3 regions of the Arthrobacter sp. SDR-2R genome follow, and region 2 is predicted to be linked to each of the others. Evidence: riboswitches for the same ligand, from Rfam matches in the RefSeq annotation. Region 2 holds a riboswitch; each other region holds the start of a gene.
What was found. Region 2 has a riboswitch for S-adenosylmethionine ahead of AC3ANU_RS15850 (bifunctional o-acetylhomoserine/o-acetylserine sulfhydrylase). Riboswitches for the same ligand answer to the same signal wherever they lie in the genome.
Positions count from the first base shown of each region.

Region 1 (6,825 bases), 890 kb from region 2:
AGCGTTGCTGCACCCAGGAACTCCGGCCCCCGTGAAGCCATGACCCAAGCTCCTAAGCCGGGAACGGTGATCAGCACCTTCTGCGCCGTGGCCACCTCGTAGGGCAACGGGTCATCCGAAGTGTTAGCGTCGCCGCGAAGCCTTAGCGACGCTGTGGCCCCCTCCACACTGGGCGGGTCAACTGCCACCACGCGGTGGGTCACCAGGGCGGTCGCCGCATCCCGGCGGACCGACACGACGTCGCCCGGGACGAGATCCTTGGCGGTGACCTGCACGGTCAGGGACAGCGCACCGACTGGATAGAGCGGCTCCATCGATCCCGTACGGAAAACGACGAAGGACGCTTTGAAGAAAAGGCCGAGGACCAGGGAGAGGATGCATGCCAGTCCCAGCAGGGCAACGACGGAAAGCAATACCTCCCTGAACCCCCGGGCCACGCTTCCCACCCCCGGCGGGAGCCGGGTTCCGGACGGCACGGCCGCCGCCCGGAACCCGGACTCACGCCTGGCGGACATCCGAAGCACGGGTGGCGGCTACGACTGGCCTACGGTGCTGCTGAAGGTCCACAAGGGGGTGGTCCGCAATCCCTGAAGATCAACGCTTGCATTCGAAGGGAGCGTCATTGCGAAGCAAAGACTCACAGGTGTGCCCGCAGCTGCGTCCGTAGCTCCGGCCGGAAGGTTGATCGGAGTGTCCGAACGGGTGTTCAGGGTCGAGCCAACAGGAACAAGATCAGTTCCATTGGAGGAGAAGTTGGTGGCGTTGCAAAGGTCCTTGTCCACCTCCTTTTTCAGCTGGTACCGAAGAGCACCGTACAGCGCTGCAGAGTTGGTGGCTGAATCAGTTCCGTCGAGCCGGGCAGCCCCCGTCAGCGTGGCCACCAATGATTGGGACTTGTCGGAAGCCCGCAACTGCATCGGGGCGTAGACCGTCGACCCCGGCACGAGATCGTCAGCATTGACGCTGAATGTCAGGGCTCCACCGGGAGCAGTCGGCTCGTCAGCCCAAACCGCCTCGCTTGAAGTACCGGACCACGTGTTCTGCTGCATGTGGTAGACCTTGGTACCCGGGCCGCCGCCGTTCCCGCTCTGGCCGAAGACCCACTCGTTGTCCGTCCACGCAGCGAGAGTGAAGGCTGCGCCGATCCCCAAGACAAGGCCGCCGGCAAGAATAGCGCGGACTTTATTAGCCTTTTGCGAGCGCGGCTTAGCGCTGGTTGATTCAACCATGATTTCCCCCAAATTAGAATTAAACCCCGAACGGTAGGAACCGGGACACTGGTATGGGGGATTATCGGCATTTCCCCCAAAAGACCGATGTTTCTACATCATCATTACTTACTAATTAAAGTCAAGTCGGTGTATTAAATGTTATCAACTGTCGCTTTCTCCGGCGGAATCGTGCGGACGCGCTCCGACGGACGCTGCCGCGCCACATTATGAAACCGAGTTGCCCCGCCGCCACGCTGTCGCTTTAGGTGGGAGTGAACCATCCGGAGCGGCCGAGAGACCTGGCTCAATGACGCCGCAGCAACCACGTCCCGGCAGACTCCTGCCGGCCGAAGGTGCTACTGCCAGGACCGATGGAAAGGAAGATTCCAGCATGTCCCAGAACACCGACCATATCCGCGTGACCCACGCCGGTTCATTGCCCCGCACCCCTGAACTCATTGCGGCCAACGCCGCCAAGGAAGCCGACGGCATCACGCCGGAATTCCTGGAACTCCTCGAAGCCTCCGTAGTGGACGTGGTGCAGCGCCAGAAGGACCTTGGCATCGACATCCCCAACGACGGCGAGTACGGGCACACCATGTCCAGCTCGGTGGATTACGGGGCGTGGTGGAATTACTCCTTCGCCCGGCTCGGGGGCCTTGAGCCAACCACCGTGGACCGCTGGGCCGAGTCCGGCGTCCGCCGCTCGTCCCCCGGCAACGTTGTCCTGACCTCGTTCCCGGACCGGCGCGACCGGCAGGCCTTCAACGAGGCCTACAGCGATCCCGCATCCGGCATCCTCACCCACCGCAGGAGCGTTGCCCAGCCCAAGATCGCCGGACCGCTGACGTACACGGGCCAGGACCTGGTGGCCTCGGACATCCGGAACTTGAGGACCGGGCTCGCCGCCGCAGGCCTCACGGATGGCTTCGTGGCCTCCCTCTCCCCTGGCTCATGCGCGCGGGTAGCCAACGAGTACTACAAGAGCGACGAGGAACTCGTCTACGCCTGCGCTGATGCCATGCGGGAGGAATACAAGGCCATCATCGAGGCCGGCCTTACGGTGCAGCTCGATGATCCGTCCCTGGCCGAAAGCTGGGACCAGATCAATCCCGAGCCGTCCCTGGACGATTACCTGAAGTTCATCCAGCTGCGCGTCGAAGCGACCAACTGGGCGCTGCGCGGCCTGCCGCAGGAACAGATCCGGCTGCACGTGTGCTGGGGATCCTGGCACGGCCCACACACCACGGACATCCCGTTCGCCGACATCATCGGCTCTGTGCTTCAGGTCAACGCCGGCGCCTATTCCTTTGAAGCGGCAAACGTCCGCCACGAACACGAATGGCGGGTGTGGGAGGACACAAAGCTCCCCGAGGGCAAGGTGATCATCCCGGGCGTTGTTTCGCATGCCACCAATGTGGTGGAGCACCCGGACCTGGTGGCGGACCGGATCGTCCGCTTTGCGGACCTCGTGGGCCGCGGGAACGTCATTGCCTCCACCGACTGTGGCCTGGGCGGCAGGGTGCACCCGCAGATCGCCTTCGCCAAGCTGGAGGCACTGGGTGAGGGTGCCCGCCGCGCCTCGAAGCGCCTCTTCTAGCCGCTCCCGCACCGACGCGCCGGCTGTGCCTTCCATCACCGGAAGGGGCGGCCGGCGTTTCGCTTGCCTGGGCTTGCTAAACTGGAGTAGGCCGACCAGGAGTTGGTCCACCCCAATCAACCGCCACTGATGTGCCGTGCCGCCGTGCGCCCATGTCCGTGGCGGCAGCAACGCCAATCCCCGCAGGAGATCCAGCACTTCATGACAGCCCTGGCACCCGAAACATTCCACGAACAGCTCATGAGCCGCCGCTACGAACCCAGCGTTGCCGCCGTCAACGAACTGTGTGATTCCCTGCAAGAGGCCAAGCCCGGAACCGTGGTGCCCTACGTGGACCCCATGCACGACGTGGAGGAATGCCGCATCATCAGCCTGTTCTCCAACATCGGCGAGGTGGATCCGTCCGGGTTCATCACCCCCGGCGACCAGGACGCTGTTACCCGCATGCTGGGGATCCAGTGGAAGCTTGGCCTGCGCCCGGAGTTCGTCATGCCGTGGAACGTCCACCCTTGGCACGTCCCGGGCGAAGCCAACGGCAAGTTCACTCCGGACCAGATCCAGTCAGGCCTGAAGCCCCTGCTGAAGTTCCTGGCCCTGGTCCCCCGCGCCTCGGTGATCGTGGCGCATGGCACCGAAGCCAACCGCCTGGCCAACCTGCTGTTGAAGACCGAGGTGCCCCTCCTCTGGCGCCGCGGCCTGAAGACCTACAAGGTCCGCTCGCTGAGCGGCCGCGCCTTCGCCGGTTCCCCGGCCCGCCAGGAGGAGTACCTGGAGGACATGCGCACTGCCTATGCAGACGCCATGGCCCGCACGGGTATTGCCAAACCTTAAGACCTGCGCCGCTCAGCCTGTGGCATCGGACTCGGTAAACGAAATTCCCGGTGCCGATTCGTCTTCGGCTTCAACCCAGGTGGTGAAGTCGGCGTACGACATCCACGAGTAGTAGTCACAGAACCTGAGACGCGATTTCTCCTGCTTTCCCACGCTTCGCGCAGCTCCTCCTTTCCTCCCCTGGCCCTTCGATTCTTTTAACCGAAATGAGGGACGGCGCATTCCAGGCCGGATACGACGGCGGGCGGTCACCTTCTCATTGAAAGGTGACCGCCCGCCGTCGTTCCCAGCCCGAACCCCTCCCTGGCAATCTGCACCAGGAAACAGTGCGGGCGTGGGCCCAGGGAGTTATTCGCCCTCGATGGCTGCCTTTGCCGTGGGGTCGGAATCGTTCAGGAACTTCTCGATCCGCTCCGGCTCTTCAGCCTCGCCGATGGCCGACGAGGCCCGGCCCAGGGAGTAGAGGGCCCGCAGGAACCCGCGGTTTGGCTCATGCTCCCAGGGGATGGGCCCCACGCCGCGCCAGCCGTTGCGGCGCAGCGCATCCAGTCCGCGGTGGTAACCCACCCGGGCATAGGCGTAGGAGTCGATGGTGCGGCCTTCCGTCCACGCCTCCTCAGCCAGGACGGCCCACAGGAGCGAGGACGTTGGGTGCTTCGCCACCAGGTCCAGGGCCTCCTGGCCGGCCTCAAGCTGCGCGTTCACCTCGGTTTCGGCAGGCAGGAGAGTGGGCTCCGGCCCCATCAGGTTCCGGCGGAACTCGTCCGACATCTAGAAGGTCTTTCCGGCCGAACCGAGCTGCTTGGTGGCTTCCACCACGCGGGCCGCCAGGCCGGCTTCGGCGGAGGCGCCCCAGACGCGGGGGTCGTAGGTCTTCTTGTTGCCCACTTCGCCGTCCACCTTCAGGACGCCGTCGTAGTTCTTGAACATGTGGTCAGCAACCGGACGCGTGTAGGCGTACTGGGTGTCGGTGTCGATGTTCATCTTGATCACGCCGTAGGAGACGGCGTCGGCGATTTCCTGGTCGGAGGAGCCGGAGCCGCCGTGGAACACGAGGTCGAACGGGTTGTCCTTGCCGATCTTCGCGCCCACCTGGGCCTGGATGTCCTTGAGGATCTCCGGGCGGAGCTTGACGCCGCCGGGCTTGTAGACGCCGTGGACGTTGCCGAAGGTCAGGGCCGTGATGTAGCGGCCGTTTTCACCGGAGCCCAGGGCATCGATGGTGGCCAGGGCGTCCTCAACGGTGGTGTACAGCTTGTCGTTGATGGCGTTTTCCACGCCGTCCTCCTCGCCGCCAACGGTGCCGATCTCCACTTCGAGGATCATCTTGGCGGCAGCAGTGCGGCCGAGCAGTTCGCGGGCGATGCGCAGGTTTTCCTGGAGGGTCTCGGCGGAGCCGTCCCACATGTGGGAGTTGAACAGCGGGTTCCGGCCGGCCTTGACCTCAGCCTCGGAAGCAGCCAGCAGGGGCAGGACGAAACCGTCCAGCTTGTCCTTGGGGCAGTGGTCCGTGTGCAGGGCGACGTTGACGCCGTAGTTCTTGGCTACTTCGCGGGCGAAGGCTGCGAAGCCCAGGGAACCGGCAACCATGTCCTTGGTGGATGCGCCGGACCAGTAGGCCGCACCGCCGGTGGAAACCTGGACGATGCCGTCGGACTCCGCCTCGGCGAAGCCGCGGAGCGCTGCGTTGAGCGTCTGCGAGGACGTGACGTTCACGGCCGGGTATGCGAAGCCGCCCGCCTTCGCGCGGTCGATCATTTCGGAGTAGATCTCTGGGGTTGCAATGGGCATGCTGGCTCCTCTGCTGAGTTTCGTCTGTGGGTGGAAGACCCTCAAGTAGACCGCTTACGGCTAGGCACCATCCTAGCCATTCCCGGACCACGAGGGTGTTTCGGGTCACCGCTCAGTAACACTCAGACGTGCTGGTTGAACACGTGCCGCCGGATCCAGGCGTGCATGGCGATGGCGGCTGCCGAGGCGGCGTTGATGGACCGGGTGGAGCCGAACTGCTCGATGGACAGGGTGGCGGCGGCGGCCTGGTGGACTTCGGGGGTCAGGCCCGGGCCCTCCTGTCCGAAGACCAGCACGCAGTCGCGCGGCAGCTCGTAAGTCTCCAGGGGAACCGAGTCCGGGAAGATATCGATGCCGATGATCGCCAGCCCCTCCCCCTGCGCCCACTGGACGAAGTCCTCGACCGTGGGGTGGTGGCGGACGTGCTGGTAGCGGTCGGTGACCATGGCGCCGCGGCGGTTCCATCGCCGCCGGCCGATGATGTGCACCTCTTTGGCGAGGAAGGCGTTGGCGGTGCGCACCACCGTGCCGATGTTCAGGTCGTGCTGCCAGTTCTCGATGGCCACGTGGAAGTTGTGCCGCCGGGAATCGAGCTCCGCCACGATCGCTTCGTGCTTCCAGTAGCGGTACTTGTCCAGGACGTTGCGGCGGTCCCCGTCGGCAAGGAGGTCAGGGTCCCAGTGGTCGCCTTCGGGCAGTTCGCCTTCCCAGGGCCCGACGCCGACCTCCGCCTTTGCGGGCTCGGCCTCCCCGGGCTCGTGGCGGGGTTCGTCTGGCAGGCCGGGCGTTTGGTTCACCCCTCAACACTAGACTGGAGCACTGGAGCATTCATCACCGGTGGAGGTAAACGTGGCAGAAGAAGACCAGGTAGCAGCAAACCCCGCGGTTTACCGCAGCGGCCAGGAGATCGAGTGCTGGCTGACGGACATGGACGGCGTCCTGGTCCACGAGAACCAGCCGATCCCCGGCGCCGCGGAACTGATCCAGCGGTGGGTGGATACGTCCAAGCGCTTCCTGGTGCTGACCAACAACTCCATCTTCACCCCGCGCGACCTTGCCGCCCGCCTGCGTTCCTCCGGCCTGGAAATTCCGGAGGAAAACATCTGGACTTCGGCGCTGGCCACGGCGCAGTTCCTCAAGGACCAGGTGCGGGGCTCAGAGTCCGGCAACCGCGCCTACACGATCGGTGAGGCGGGGCTCACGACGGCGCTGCATGAGGCCGGCTTCATCCTCACCGACCAGAACCCGGACTTTGTGGTGCTTGGCGAGACGCGCACGTACTCTTTCGAAGCCATCACCATGGCCATCCGGCTGATCCTTGCAGGTGCCCGGTTCATCGCCACCAACCCGGATGCCACCGGCCCCTCCAAGGACGGCCCCATGCCCGCCACC
Region 1 covers NZ_CM173231.1:4,310,792-4,317,616, forward strand. The annotation lists gene AC3ANU_RS19840 (S24/S26 family peptidase) at 1-515, opposite strand, end outside; gene AC3ANU_RS19845 (SipW-dependent-type signal peptide-containing protein) at 534-1,229, opposite strand; SAM riboswitch class I at 1,486-1,589, shown strand; gene AC3ANU_RS19850 (cobalamin-independent methionine synthase II family protein) at 1,603-2,811, shown strand; gene AC3ANU_RS19855 (uracil-DNA glycosylase family protein) at 3,013-3,642, shown strand; gene AC3ANU_RS19860 (hypothetical protein) at 3,655-3,795, opposite strand; gene AC3ANU_RS19865 (DUF3151 domain-containing protein) at 3,991-4,413, opposite strand; gene fbaA (class II fructose-bisphosphate aldolase) at 4,414-5,433, opposite strand; gene AC3ANU_RS19875 (TrmH family RNA methyltransferase) at 5,556-6,230, opposite strand; gene AC3ANU_RS19880 (HAD-IIA family hydrolase) at 6,271-6,825, shown strand, end outside.
Region 1: another riboswitch for S-adenosylmethionine. It lies ahead of AC3ANU_RS19850 (cobalamin-independent methionine synthase II family protein); the one in region 2 lies ahead of AC3ANU_RS15850 (bifunctional o-acetylhomoserine/o-acetylserine sulfhydrylase).

Region 2 (6,825 bases):
GACGGATTCGACGTCGTCCCTTCCTTCCAGCCAGCGCGCCACTTCAGTGGCGTTGGCAACGTGGCGTTCCACCCGCAGGCTCAGCGTCTCCAGGCCCTGGGAGATCAGGAAGGCGTTGAAGGGGGAAACCGCCGAGCCAAGGTCGCGCAGCAGCTGGACGCGGGCCTTGAGGATGTAGGAGAGGTTGGCACCCAGCGCACCGTCGGCGCCTAGGTCGCGGGCGTAGACCAGGCCGTTGTAGGTGGGGTCCGGGGTGTTGAAGCCGGGGAACCGTTCAGGGTCCTTGCCGAAGTCGAATTTGCCGGAATCCACGATCACGCCCGCTATTGCGGAGCCGTGGCCGCCCAGGTATTTGGTGGCGGAGTGGATCACGATGTCCGCACCCCACTCCAGTGGGCGGATCAGGTAGGGCGTGGACAGGGTGTTGTCCACGATCAGTGGCACGCCTGCCTGGTGGGCCACCTCGGAGATGCCTTCGATGTCCAGGACGTCCTGGCGGGGATTGGACACCACTTCACCGAAAAAGAGCTTGGTATTCGGCTGGACGGCGTCGCGCCACTGGTCCAGGTTGTCGGGATCCTGGACGAAGGTGACCGAGATGCCGAACTTCTTCAGGGTGTGGGCGAACAGGTTGTACGTTCCGCCGTAAAGACTGGGGCTCGCCACAATATGGTCCCCCGCCTCCGCAATGTTCAGCACCGCGAACGTCTCGGCGGCCTGGCCAGAGCTCAGCAGCAATGCGGCCAGGCCTCCCTCAAGGCTGGCGATCCGCTGTTCGACGGCATCCTGGGTGGGGTTGCCGATCCGGGTGTAGATGGGTGCAAGTTCGGCGAGGGCAAAGCGGTTGGCTGCGCTTTCGGCGCTGGGGAACACGAAGGACGTGGTCTGGTAAATGGGGAGCGCGCGGGCTCCGGTGGCACTGTCGGGCTCCTGGCCGGCATGGATCTGGCGGGTTTCGAAAGACCATCCGTTGGACATCCAAATCTCCTTTGACGTGGGCCCGGAATGCGTGGGGCAGTACGGGCCGCGCTTGCTTCCGGCTCTTGCCGGACAGCCAGGTCCTCACCCGGGGCACCCCACCGCGGGTGGAGGGTTGCCGGCCAGCGAGCCGGGGCTTGGCGCTGGCACTCATGACCTGCGCCCAGTCTAGGAACGGGGTAGTCGCCATGGACAGCATTGTGACGAACAAGGTCGCCCTGCATGGCTTTCGAGCCGCCACAGGTGGGCCGCCCCGCACCCGGCCGGGGACGCCGCCGTCGTCCTTCTTGCCCATGTTCCCGGCCCTTTTCCCGGCCGCCTTTCCAGTAAGGGTACCCTTAGCTGAGAGCCGGATCACAAAGTGCCAAGATGTTGCCATGCGCATGGATCACGTCTCTTACGCCTGTGAACAAGATGGCCTCGCGGCCACTACCGAACGTATTTCATCTGCCCTCGGCGTTGAGGCAGTGAAGGGCGGGGTGCACCCCCGGTTCGGAACCCGGAATATGATCATCCCGCTCGCCGGGCACAAGTACCTGGAAGTCGTAGAGGTCCTGGACCACCCGGCTTCGGACAAGGCACCGTTCGGACAGGCCGTGCGTGCCCGTTCCGCGGCCGGTGGCGGCTGGATGGGCTGGTGCGTCGAAGTGGACGACCTCGCCCCGTTCGAGGCACGCCTTGGCCGCGCCGCGGTGAACGGCAACCGCAAGTTCCCGGACGGCCGGGAGCTGGTCTGGAAACAGATTGGCATCCTTGGCCTTATCGCCGATCCCCAGGTGCCGTACATGCTCAAGTGGGAAGGCGACCCGGCACTGCACCCGTCCAACGCCTACCCCAGCAACCTTAAGATGAGCTGCCTGACCATCGCCGGCTCCGCGTCCCGCGTGACCGAGTGGCTGGGTGAACCGGTGGAGAAGCCGCTTGAGGACGTGGCGGTGGAGTGGGTCGCCCCGCATGGAACTCCGGGCATCCTGTCGGTCACGTTTGAAACCGCCAACGGAGCCGTCACCATCTGACGCTCCACCCCAGCCTCCCGGAATGTCCGGGAGGGGGTTCACCGGGCCAGTACCCGGATCAGCTTCGGCCGCCATCAGGTGGTGACAACGGCGTCACTACCCGATGGCGGCCGAATTCATTTAAGTGGCTGCTTCCTACATCGCTGCGATCCAGGTCTGAATGTCGGTGCCTCGCTGGATGATGTGGGTATGGGAATCGGCACGGGTGTTGGGGTGGTGTTGGAGGGTGTTTCTGCCTCTGTTGCTGCCCTCGATGCGCTGGACCGTCAGGATCATTTCCTTGCTGCCGGGTCCGGTGTTGGCGCTGACGTGGATGTGCTGCAGCGGCGGTATGAGCTCCGGCTGGAACGGCTGGAGGCAGTCTCCCGGGTCGAGGCTCAGCTCGCGGCGGTCAAAGCTCGTGATGCCGTGGAGTGCGTCGGTTTCCAGCAGGCACTGCTTGCCCCTGACGCCCCGGTGGATGAGCGCATGTTTTCGGAGATGTCCGCGGTGGAGGAGATCGCCGGTGTCCTGAGCATCAGTTCCGCGGCCGCAGGCGGGTTGGTGGAACAGTCCCGGCGGGTGTGTTCCCTGCCGCCGCTCCTGGGCGCCCTGTCAGCCGGTGACCTGTCGTGGCAGCATGCCAGGATTGTCGCCGATGAAACCGAGGGGCTCACCCCTGACGGGGCTGCTGCCTTGGTGGCGCACTTCTTCGACCCCGACGCCCCCAACCCCGCCCGCGGTGCCGCGCCCGGTGAACTTGTCCCCGCCCGGTTCCGCGCCAAGGTCCGCGCCTGGCGGGAACGCCACCACCCCGAAACCCTCGAAAAACGCCACGCCAAAGGCGTCGCGGACCGGCGGATGGAATACACCCCGGACCGCGACGGCATGGCCTGGCTCTCGCTCTACCTCCCCGGCGACACCGCCTGCGCCATCTGGAACCGCACCACCGCCACCGCCCGCGGCCTCCAAGGCCCTAACGAGCCCCGCACCCTCACCCAACTCCGCCCCGACATCGCAGCATCATTCCTCCTCGGCGCAGGAACCCCTGCGGGCGAGGCTGCCGGGAGTAGTGCGGATGTTGGACGAGCTCCCACTCCGCGGGCCGATGTCCTGGTCACCGTGCCGGTCTTCTCGCTGCTCGGGCTGACCGATGAGCCGGCGGTGCTGGACGGCCTGGGCCCGATCCCGGCGTCGATGGCGCGGAGGCTTGTCGCGGACGGGGCGGAGTCGTTCTACCGGGTCCTGGTCGACCCCCGCGACGGGGCACCCCTGGAGATCGGACGCACCCGCTACCGGCTCCCCGAAACCATCAAACAATGGATCCGCATGCGGGACCGGAAATGCACCTTCCCCGGCTGCAGCAACCACACCCCCGACAACCACACCGACCACCTCACCGCCTGGGAACACGGCGGCAGAACAGACATCCGGAACCTGGCCCAGCTTTGCCCCAAACATCACCGTTTGAAGCACGCCCGCACCTGGAACCCGGATCCCGCGACGGAACACGGACCGCCCGGTTGGACCTCACCCACCGGCCGCCACTACAACCCCGAACACCAAGACCCCCAACCAACCCACTGGCCGCCAGGAGTAGTGCCGCTTGCCGCCGTTCCAGCCTGGCCGGAGCCGGAAATGGAGGAACCGGAAGTGGAGGAACCCGACGGCGACAACCTGCTGGACCCGGAGGACCTTTGCGCTGCTGATGCCCTCTGGGACGACTTCTACGCGAAACCCTTCGTGTTGCCACCAGACCCACAAGCAGACTGGCCGTTGCTGCTGACGCTGATGTGACAGCAACAAGCATGGCTGGAGCCGCGCAGGCTGGTGTCCCGGGTCCTACCCCAACCCCATGGCTTTGCCGAACAGGCTGAAGCCAACGAAGGCCACGATATCCAGCAGGGCGTGGGCGATGACCAGTGGCATGACCCGGCGGGTCCGGGTGTACAGCCAGGCAAAGACCACGCCCATCACGGCGTTGCCAATGAAGGGACCAAAGCCTTGGTAAAGGTGGTAGCTGCCGCGCAGCACGGAGCTCGCCGCAATGGCCAGCGGCATGCTCCAGCCGAACTTGCCAAAGCGGTCCAGGAGGTAGCCCACCACAATGACTTCCTCAAGCACGGCGTGCCGCATGGCGGACAGGATGAGCACAGGCACGGTCCACCAATAGGCATCCAGGGCGCTGGGGATGATGGCGGTGGTAATTCCGAGCGCCCGGCCGGCCGCATAGAGACCCAGCGAGGGTATGCCGATCAGTCCAGCCAGTCCGAGGCCCTGGAGCAGATCCCTGCCGGGCCGGGCGAAATTGAACCCCAGTTTCTGAAAGGCAGAGCGGGAGGTGCCCGCCTCGCCCGGCACTGCCTGGCGCTGGTCCGTCAGGAAGTAGAAGACCAGCAGCACGGGCACCAGCGCAAAGATGATGTCCAGCAGCTGATATGTGAGGTCGAAGTATTCGCGGGTGCTCTGGGAGCGGTTCAGGGTGGACGTGCCCTCGGCAAGCGGGGCGCGTGTCATCTTGTCCAGCAGCTGCACCACGGAGTAGACAGCCGACTGGCCCAGGGACAGGCCCAGGACGATCCATACTTCGAGCCGAAGGCGACGGCGGGAGGGAACCAGCATGTTCCCATCTTGCCTTCAGTTTCTGGATCCGGCCTGATGGAGCGGCTGGTGTCCGCAGTCGTAAGCGGGCAGCGGTGCGCCGCCGGAGGAGCCCGGTGCCGGCAGTTCGGGTCAGGCGGGCGCGACAATCACTTCCGTGCCGTTGGCTTCAAAGGCAGCCTTGTCGCGGGGCGAGATGCCGGCATCGGTGATCAGCCGGGTGAAGTTGTAGCCGTCCATGGTGGCGAAGGCCCGCACGCCCACTTTGGAGGAATCGGCCAGGACGTAGGACACCCTGGCCCTGCTGGCCAGCAGCGCATTGACGGAGGCCTCCCCCTCCCCCGTGTTGGTGGGCCCGACTTCGGGATCGATGCCGTTGACGCCGATGAAGGCGATGTCCAGCACCACCTTCTGCATGATGATGTCCGTATAGGGCCCCACCAGTTCATAGGACCGCGGGTTGAGGATTCCACCGGTCACCATCACCTTGATGTTGGGCCGTACGGCCAACTGGCCCGCGATGTTGATGGCGTTGGTAACCACGGTGAGGGTGGGCTGGTTGGAGGGGGCGTTCAGGTCTTCCCGGGTGGCCAGGATCTGGGCGAGCGCTGTGCTGGTGGTCCCTCCGCACAGGCCGATCACAGCGCCGGGCCGGATCAGCGCCGAGGCGCACTGCGCGATTTGTTCCTTGGCTTCGGCGTGGTCGTCGCGGTTGTAGCGGCCGGGGAGGTCGTAGGCCAGGGCACCGGTGGTGGCGCCGCCGCGGGTACGCGTCAGCAGCCGGCGTTTGGCGAGGCTGTCCAGGTCACGCCGAGCGGTGGCCGGGGATACGTTGAGGGTGCTGACAATCTCGTCGACCTCCACCTGGCCGGTTCTGGCCAGCAGGTCAAGAATCGCGGTCAGCCGGTCAGTGCGCGTCATGCAAGCGGGGCCTTTCCGTACATCAGCCACCACGATCGATGACGTTTCCTGATTATAACTCAAGGAAAACAGTCAGGAACAATCAAAAAACGGTATGGACCTACCGCTCCCTGGCTCCGGCCCGCCACACAGCGTACGTCAATGGCATGCCGGGACGGTAAGCGAGATGCGTTGCGGACGGGGCGTTGAGCAGGTGCAGGTCGGCGCGGTGCCCGACGGCGATGGACCCCACGGCGCGTTCACCGTCCGCATCGCGCCCGCTTTCCTTGTGCAACGCCAGTGCGCCGCCATAGGTGGCGGCGCGGACGGCCTCATGCACGCTCAGGTGCATCTGGAGGACGGCGGTGGTGACGCAGAATGCCATGGAACTTGTATACGACGTTCCGGGATTGCAGTTGGAAGCGAGCGCCACCTGCACACCGGCGTCGAGAAGCGTGCGGGCTGGGGCCAGCGGCTGGCGGGTTGAGAGGTCGCAGGCCGGGAGGCAGGTGGCCACAGTGCCCCGCTCGCCTGTGCCGGTGGCGGGGTCCCACCCGGACCAGGAAGCCGCAAGGGACTTCACGTCCTGCCCTGCCAGGTAGTTGACGTGGTCCACGCTGGCGGCCGCCATCTCCACGGCAAGCTGCACGCCGGGGCCCTCACCCAGCTGGTTGCCGTGCACGCGCAGGCCCAGTCCGGCGTCGCGGCAGGCCGTCAGCACGCGGCGGGACTGTTCGGCTGTAAACGCGCCCTCCTCGCAGAAAACGTCGGCCCACTGGACGTAGGGGCGGACGGCATCAAGCATCGGTCCGCAGACCAGGTCTGTGTACTCCTCCGGGTCCTGTCCGGCAGGAACCAAGTGGGCGCCCAGGTAGGTCACTTGGTCCGCCACGCCGGCGGCGATACGCGCGCTGCGGGCCTCGTTCCCGATATCCAGGCCGTAGCCGGTCTTCGTTTCCAGGTAAGTGGTCCCCTGCGAGACTGCCTCGGCAACCCGGCCCATGGCCAGGCGGGTGAGGTCAAAGTCCGACGTGGAACGCGTGGCGTTCATGGTGACGGCGATGCCTCCGGCAGCGTACGCCTCCCCCGCCATCCGTGCTTCGAATTCCGCGGTACGGTCCCCGGCGAACAGCAGGTGGCTGTGGGAGTCCACCCATCCGGGGAGCATGGCGCGGCCGCCGGCGTCGATGGCTTCGTCCGCCGCCGGGGCCTCGGCCGCGGCGCCGATCCACGAGATCCGTTCGCCCTCGACCACTACCGCCGCGTCCTTCAGGACCCGGTGTTCAAGGTCCTGGGTCATCAGCTCGGCAATATTGGTGATCAGGGTGCTCATTGAACCATTCTTCAGCGT
Region 2 covers NZ_CM173231.1:3,422,694-3,429,518, forward strand. The annotation lists gene AC3ANU_RS15850 (bifunctional o-acetylhomoserine/o-acetylserine sulfhydrylase) at 1-978, opposite strand, end outside; SAM riboswitch class IV at 1,022-1,136, opposite strand; gene AC3ANU_RS15855 (VOC family protein) at 1,356-1,994, shown strand; gene AC3ANU_RS15860 (HNH endonuclease signature motif containing protein) at 2,184-3,770, shown strand; gene AC3ANU_RS15865 (CPBP family intramembrane glutamic endopeptidase) at 3,816-4,595, opposite strand; gene AC3ANU_RS15870 (DeoR/GlpR family DNA-binding transcription regulator) at 4,707-5,495, opposite strand; gene hutI (imidazolonepropionase) at 5,596-6,807, opposite strand; gene AC3ANU_RS15880 (NAD(P)/FAD-dependent oxidoreductase) at 6,819-6,825, opposite strand, start outside.

Region 3 (6,825 bases), 1.9 Mb from region 2:
GTCCGTGCCTCGAATACGGGAGCCTGCTCGAACAGATCCGCGCGGGCCGCGCCCTGGCGGACCAGGCCGCCAGGAAGCATGGCGCCAGGGTGGCGGCCCTCGCCACCTCGCCCTTGGCCTCCACCACCCACACGACGCCCGACCCCCGGTACGCCAAAATGCTGGAGCGCTTCGGCCTCACCGCCCAGGAGCAGCTGACCTGCGGCTTCCATGTGCACACGTTCATCGAATCGCCCGAAGAGGGCGTGGCGGTCCTGGACCGGATCCGCGACAAGCTGGCAGTGCTGACGGCCCTGAGCGCCAATTCGCCCTTCTGGAACGGCGTTCCAACCGGGTTTGAAAGCTACCGCACCCAGGCCTGGAACCGGTGGCCCACGGCGGGCCCGGCCGGTATTTACGGGACGTACCCTGCCTACCGGCGCGTGGTGACGCGGCTGCTGGAAAGCGGCGTCATGCTCGATGAGGGCATGCTGTACTTCGACGCCCGGCTGTCCCGCAACCACCCCACCGTCGAGGTTCGCGTGGCGGACGTCTGCCTTCGTGCCGAGGATGCAGCGCTCATTGCCGTGCTGGTTCGGGCGCTGGTGGAATCCGCCAGCAGGGAATGGCAGGCCGACGTGGATCCTGCGCCGGTTCCCACCGTCCTCCTCCGGATGGCCTCGTGGCAGGCCAGCAGCGCCGGGCTGAGCGGTGAACTCCTGGATTTTGGGAATTTCCGGCCCGCACCGGCCGCGGACGTGGTCCGGTCCCTGGTGGATTACCTGGCTCCCGTCCTGTCCGAACAGGGGGAGCTGGCACTGGCACGGCAGGGGGTGGAGGACATCATCGCCCGCGGAACGGGAGCCGCCGAACAGCGCCGCGCCCGGGACAAGGCGCTGGCGGGACCGCCCCCGGAGGACATGGGGTTCGGCGCCGTGGTGCGGCAGGCCGTCAACGTGACCATGCGGGATGCCCTGGACCTTGCTGACGTGGAGGGCACGCCCGAACTGCTGCGGGTCCGCCAGAGCTGACCTTCGACGCGCATATCCATTCCCGACGCGCAGATTCCTCCTCGCGGCCCATATTTGGTGCGCGCCAGGGAATCTGCGCATCGAGAGTGAGGAAGCGCGTCGCCCGGACCCAGAGGAACTACGGCTTCCCGCGCGGCTAGATCTGCTTGAGGGCCTGTTCCAGGTCGCGGAGGAGGTCCTCCGGGTCCTCGAGCCCCACCGAGAGCCGCACCACGCCGTCACTGAGCCCAATGGCGGCGCGCCCTTCCGGCCCCATGGCGCGGTGCGTGGTGGTGGCGGGGTGCGTGATCAGGGACTTCGAATCACCAAGGTTGTTGGAGATGTCGATGATGCGCAGCCCGTCCAGCAGTGCGAAGGCCGCTTCCTTGCCGGAGCGCCCGCCGGAGGGAGCCAGCTCAAGCGTAAGGACCGTACCGCCGGCGCTCATCTGCCGTGCCGCCAGGTCGTACTGCGGGTGGGACTTGAGCAGCGGGTACTTCACCCAGCTCACGGCGGGCTGTTCTTCCAGCCACTCTGCGAGCCGGAGCGCCGTGGCGGAGGAATGGTTCACGCGCAGGCTCATGGTCTCCAGGCCCTTGGTCAGGACCCAGGCGTTGAACGCCGAGAGTGCGGGCCCGGTGTGGCGCATGAGCTGTTTCACGGGACCGTCGATGAACTCCTTGGTGCCCAGGATGGCGCCGCCCATGACCCTGCCCTGGCCGTCGATGTGCTTGGTGCCGGAGTAGACGATGACGTCGGCGCCCAGGTCACCGCAGCGCTGCAGCAGGGGAGTGGCGAAGACGTTGTCCGCCACCACCTTGGCGCCGGCGGCATGCGCAAGTTCGCTGACCGCGGCGATGTCCACGATCTCCTGCATCGGGTTGGACGGGGATTCGAAGAAGACGGCGGTGGTGGGCTTGGAGAGGGCCTCGCGCCACTGGTCCAGGTCCGGCCCGTCCACGAAGACGGTCTCCACGCCCCACCGGGGAAGGATCTCGTTCAAAATCACGAAGCACGAACCGAACAGCGACCGGGCGGCCACCACCCGGTCGCCGGCAGCCAGCAGGGCACCAAGCGCGGTGAACACCGCGGACATGCCCGACGCCGTCGCGAAGCAGGCTTCGGTGCCTTCCAGCAGCCGGAGCCGCTCCTGGAAGGTGGCCACGGACGGGTTGCCGTAGCGGGAGTAGACAAAGCGTTCGTCCTCGCCGGTGAAGGCGCGTTCAGCTGCTGCCGCGGATTCGTAGACGAAGCCGGAGTTCAGGAAAATGGCCTCGGACGTTTCCTGGAAGTTGGTGCGGTCCAGCCCGCCACGGACAGCCTGGGTGTCGGGGTTCCAGCCGGGGGCGTCTTGGTTGAAGGTCACTTAGTTCTTTCCGAGGTTGGTGGGAAGGCCGCGGTTTTTCCAGCCGTTGACGGTGCGTTCGCCATAGCGGTCCGGCTCGCCTTCAAAGCCCTCCAGCACGTTGTAGGAGGTGAAGCCGGCCCGGGTGGCCGCGATGGCTGCCGCGATGGACCGCTGGCCGGAGCGGCACAGGAACACCAGTTCGGTTGAACGGTCCTCGGGCGCCTGCTGGCTGAGGTCGTTGATGAAGTCGGGGTTGGGGATGCCGCCGGGGAAGGTCCACTGGATGAAGAGGGGGTCGTTGTCCGTGGCCTTGGTGTCCGGAATGCCGATGTGGGCCCATTCGCCCTCGGTGCGGACGTCCACCAGGATGGCGCCCTGTTCCAGCTTCTCCCATGCTTCCTGGGGCGTGAGGTCTCCCGCGTAGCTCATGCGTGGCCCTCGCCGTCGAACTCGCCTTCAAATTCGGCGTCCAGTTCATCCACTGCGGTGGCAACCGCGGCATCGGCCGAGGCGATTGCCGCCGGAAGGACCACTGCCTGCGCCACGATCACGCTGGTGCCGTTGAAGGTGGCTGCCGGGCTGCCGTGCAGCACATAGCCGTCGGCCAGGGCCGTGGAGATCCGCTCGCAGAATGAACGGTCATCCGGGCCGGTGATCAGGCGGTAGGACAATTTTTCGTCAGGGGCAGGTGCGTCAGACACGACGGATCTCCTTCTTTCACGCTTGCAGCTCGAATCGGTCGATATGCCGAGTATTCACCTGAGGCACCCCGCCGCGAAAGGGAGGGTTGCCGACCGGCCAGTCAGGGCTTCACACCGGTACTCATTACTCCCCAAAAACGTAACATCTGCCGCGCCAAGCCGCACCGCCGCCGTCGTCATGTTCCGTAATTGAGCAGCGCTGAAGGGAGGCGCGGGGTTGAAGGAAAGCGCGACGGCGGACATCGCCGCAGGTGGGCGGCCCGCCACGTGCCGCCCGGGGCCGCGGGGCCGATAAAGTTCTTACCGGGGCGCCGCCCCGTCGTCACAGCAATGAGCACCGGGGGTCCTGTCAGCATGCGGGCAAACACATCGCGCCACCAGGCCGCCATCCGGGGGACCCTCCGGCCGTCCATCGGGGCGTTCCTGGCCGCGGCCCTCGTCAGCCTCCTGGCCCTGCTGGCGGCTGCGCCGGCGCATGCGGCGGACGTTGCGCCGGAGAAGGGAAAGCCCTGGCTGGGCGCGGTGCTCGAGTGGGGCGAGGACACCGCCGCAGGTTTCAGCGGCCGGCTTGGTGCCAGTCCGGCCGTCTTCGGCCACGACATCACCATCCCCTACCGCGATTCGGAACGGAACGACCTTGACGGCTTCCTTCAGCAGGCCGCGTCCCTAGGCGCCCACGCCCTGCTCACGGTGAAGCCGTCAGTGCCCCTGGACCAGCTCGGCACCGCGGAAGCGGAAGCATTCGCAGCGCAGGTGCGCGACCTTACGTCCGGGTTCAAGGGGCAGTTGCTGATCCGGTTCGCCCCGGACATGAATGCAAGCTGGGTGGCCTGGGGCCAGCAGCCCGCCGCGTACCGGCAGGCCTTCAGGGCTGTGGCGGCAGCGTTCAAGAAGTACGACGGCGGCCGGGCCACCTTGGTGTGGGCGCCTTACCTGGGCAAGGACTACCCCTTTGACCGCAACCGGGATGCCCCGCAGCCCGGAACCGAAGGCTTTTCCCTCCTGGACACGAACGGCGACGGGGCCTGGAACTCAAGCGACAGCGCCTACGCCCCGTACTACCCGGGTGACGACGCAGTGGACTGGGTGGGGCTGGCCGCCTATCACGACGACACGGCCGGCGGCCCCGCCGTCAACTCCGAGCCGAGGGCCGGCGAGCTCCAGGACATGCTGACATCCTCCGGCGGCGAAAACTTCTACGGCACCTATTCCGAGGGGCGCAACAAGCCGTTCCTCCTCCAGACCTCTGCTTTCTACAGCCCCGCGTCCGGCGGCGCGCAGGAAACGGACATCAAGGCAGGCTGGTGGGACCAGGTGGTGGGAACTGCCACTTCCCCCGCTTTTGCCCGGACTGCCGCCGTTGTCTGGGACGAGCGCACCAGCACCAGGGATACCGGCGTGGCAAGCATCAGCTGGCTGCTCACGGGACAGCCGGGCATCGCCAAAGCGGCCCTGGACAGGCTGAAGGCATCGCCAATGGTCACCGGGCCGGTCACCGACGTGGCATCCGGGAGCACCTACGTCCGGGCCAACACGCTCTCCGGGGCTGCCGCCTGGACTGTTGCCGCCGCCATGGCCATCCTCCTGGTGGCCCTGTGGCAGATACCCCGCCGGATCAACGCAGCCACGGCCTGGGGCTACCAGGATCCCTCCGCCAGGGACTCGCGCATCGATCTGCTGCGCGGGATGGCCATCGTCTTTGTGGTGGTGAACCACCTGGGCATGGCATCGCTGTTCCAGCTGCTCACCCAGGAGGCCGTGGGCTTCGTGTCGGGTGCGGAACTGTTCGTCCTGTTCTCCGGACTGGTGGTGGGCATGGTGTACGGGCCCAAGGCCAGGGAGGACTTCGGGCAGGTGGTCGACCTCACGACCCGCCGCGCCGGCAAGCTCTACCTGACGGCGCTGGCCGTGCTGATCGGCGTCTTCCTTCTGTCCCTGCTCCCGTTCTTCCACACCGAGGCCCTGACCACGTTCGTGGACCAGGGGACCGGTGGCGCCGGGCACAACGGGGCCGGCCGGACCTACGACCTCTATTCGGGCATGGCATCGCTGTTCCAGTTCCCCGTCCCGCCCCAGGTGCTTCCGGCCATCGTGCTGCTGCAGTTCGGTCCCTGGCAGTTCAATGTCATGGGGCTCTATGTGGTGCTGTTGCTGGTCAGCCCGCTGATCCTCGCGGCGCTGAACCGCGGGAAGGCCATCTGGGTCGGGGCGGTGTCGGTTGCCGTGTATGCGGCAGGTGCCATGACCAGGTTCCGGATCCTGCCCTCGCAGTTCGAGGACTCCTTCCCGCTGCTGGTGTGGCAGGTGCTTTTCGTGCTTGGGCTGGTTGCGGGCTACCATCGGCGCAGCATCACAGCGTGGCTGTCGCGCCACACGTGGGTGGTGGTTGCCTGCACCACGGCAGCATTCGCTTTGGCCTTCCTGTCCTGGGGCAACCCCTACCTGGCCAACGCCTATGACGTCCGACTGGCGCTTCTGCCGGATGCGTCCTACCGGGCAATGTATGACGCCTTCTTCGGCCGGACATACCTGGCCCCGGGCCGGCTGCTCAACGTCCTGGTCCTGGTGGTGGCTGCGTACGCATTCCTCAGTGCCTACTGGAAACCGGTGGACCGGGCCCTGGGCTGGTTCCTGGTCCCGCTGGGCCGGGCCACGCTGTACGTCTTCATCATGCACGTGGTGCTGATCGCCGTCGTGGCCAACATCCCGGCCCTGCAGCAGCAAAGCATCTTCCTCAACACCGTGGCCTACGCCGTGGTCCTGGGGCTGCTCTGGGTGATGGTCCGCACCAGGTTCCTCTTCCGGATCATCCCTACCTAGCCCGGGGCATGAAAAATGCTGCGGCACGGGCGCGCCACAGCATTTGATCATGTACCACCCGGCTGCCCGGTGGCCTCTTACGAATCCGGGGGTCTCAGACGAGGCCCGGGTAGCTGGTCATGATGTAGTCCGCAGCGGCAGGACCCTTCATGCGCAGCCCGTTGCGGCGCGGCGGGATCCGGTGCTTCATGGCTGCCCAGAAGGTGGACTCGGTGCCGGCCGGCTGCTGGTTGAGGAAGCACCAGCTGGTGTACAGGCCGTAGAGGCGGTCGCGGTCCATGCTGGAACCAGCGGCGTGGTCGGGGTAGGTGGCTTCGTGGAGAAAAGTATCGAACTGCGAATGTGCCATGATGGCTTCCCTTCGCTAAGTGCTCGGCGCCGCCGTTCGGCTACAGCAGCAAGATTTGATGCCCTGCACATGGCCATCGAATCTATAGGTTGGGTCCCCTGAAAGGCATCTGGGGCCTCAGCGTCGTCAGCGCCTGTCTACGATGTAGACTTTACTCGTAGACTACAAGTAAGGCAACCGTCTCGATTAATCCGGGCCGCCACTTCCACCGCTAGGACAACACCATGAATCCCCCGCACGCTTCCGGCCGCACCCCCGCCAAGGCCAGGCTGAGCAGGGAGGTCGTGCTGGCCAAGGCCCTGGAACTGGTTGATGCCGAAGGACTGGATGCACTGACCATGCGCCGCCTGGGGCAGGAGCTTGGCCGGGACCCGATGAGCCTGTACCGCTACGCCGAGAACCGCGCGGCGCTGCTGGACGGGGTTTCTGAGCTGGTGCTCAACCAGCTTCCGATTCATCCGGAGGACCCGGATTGGAAAGCGCAGCTGCGGAGCATCGCCCACAACCTGCGGATGCTGGCGCTCAAGCATCCCAACGTTGTCCCCCTGCTGGTGACCCGGCCCCTCTCCACGCCGCTGGGCATGCGTCCGCTGGGCACGTTGCGGCCATTGGAGCAGA
Region 3 covers NZ_CM173231.1:818,620-825,444, forward strand. The annotation lists gene AC3ANU_RS03770 (glutamate--cysteine ligase 2) at 1-1,010, shown strand, start outside; gene AC3ANU_RS03775 (O-succinylhomoserine sulfhydrylase) at 1,147-2,355, opposite strand; gene AC3ANU_RS03780 (rhodanese-like domain-containing protein) at 2,356-2,766, opposite strand; gene AC3ANU_RS03785 (DUF1737 domain-containing protein) at 2,763-3,038, opposite strand; SAM riboswitch class IV at 3,052-3,167, opposite strand; gene opgC (OpgC domain-containing protein) at 3,393-5,858, shown strand; gene AC3ANU_RS03795 (hypothetical protein) at 5,953-6,207, opposite strand; gene AC3ANU_RS03800 (TetR/AcrR family transcriptional regulator C-terminal domain-containing protein) at 6,432-6,825, shown strand, end outside.
Region 3: another riboswitch for S-adenosylmethionine. It lies ahead of AC3ANU_RS03785 (DUF1737 domain-containing protein); the one in region 2 lies ahead of AC3ANU_RS15850 (bifunctional o-acetylhomoserine/o-acetylserine sulfhydrylase).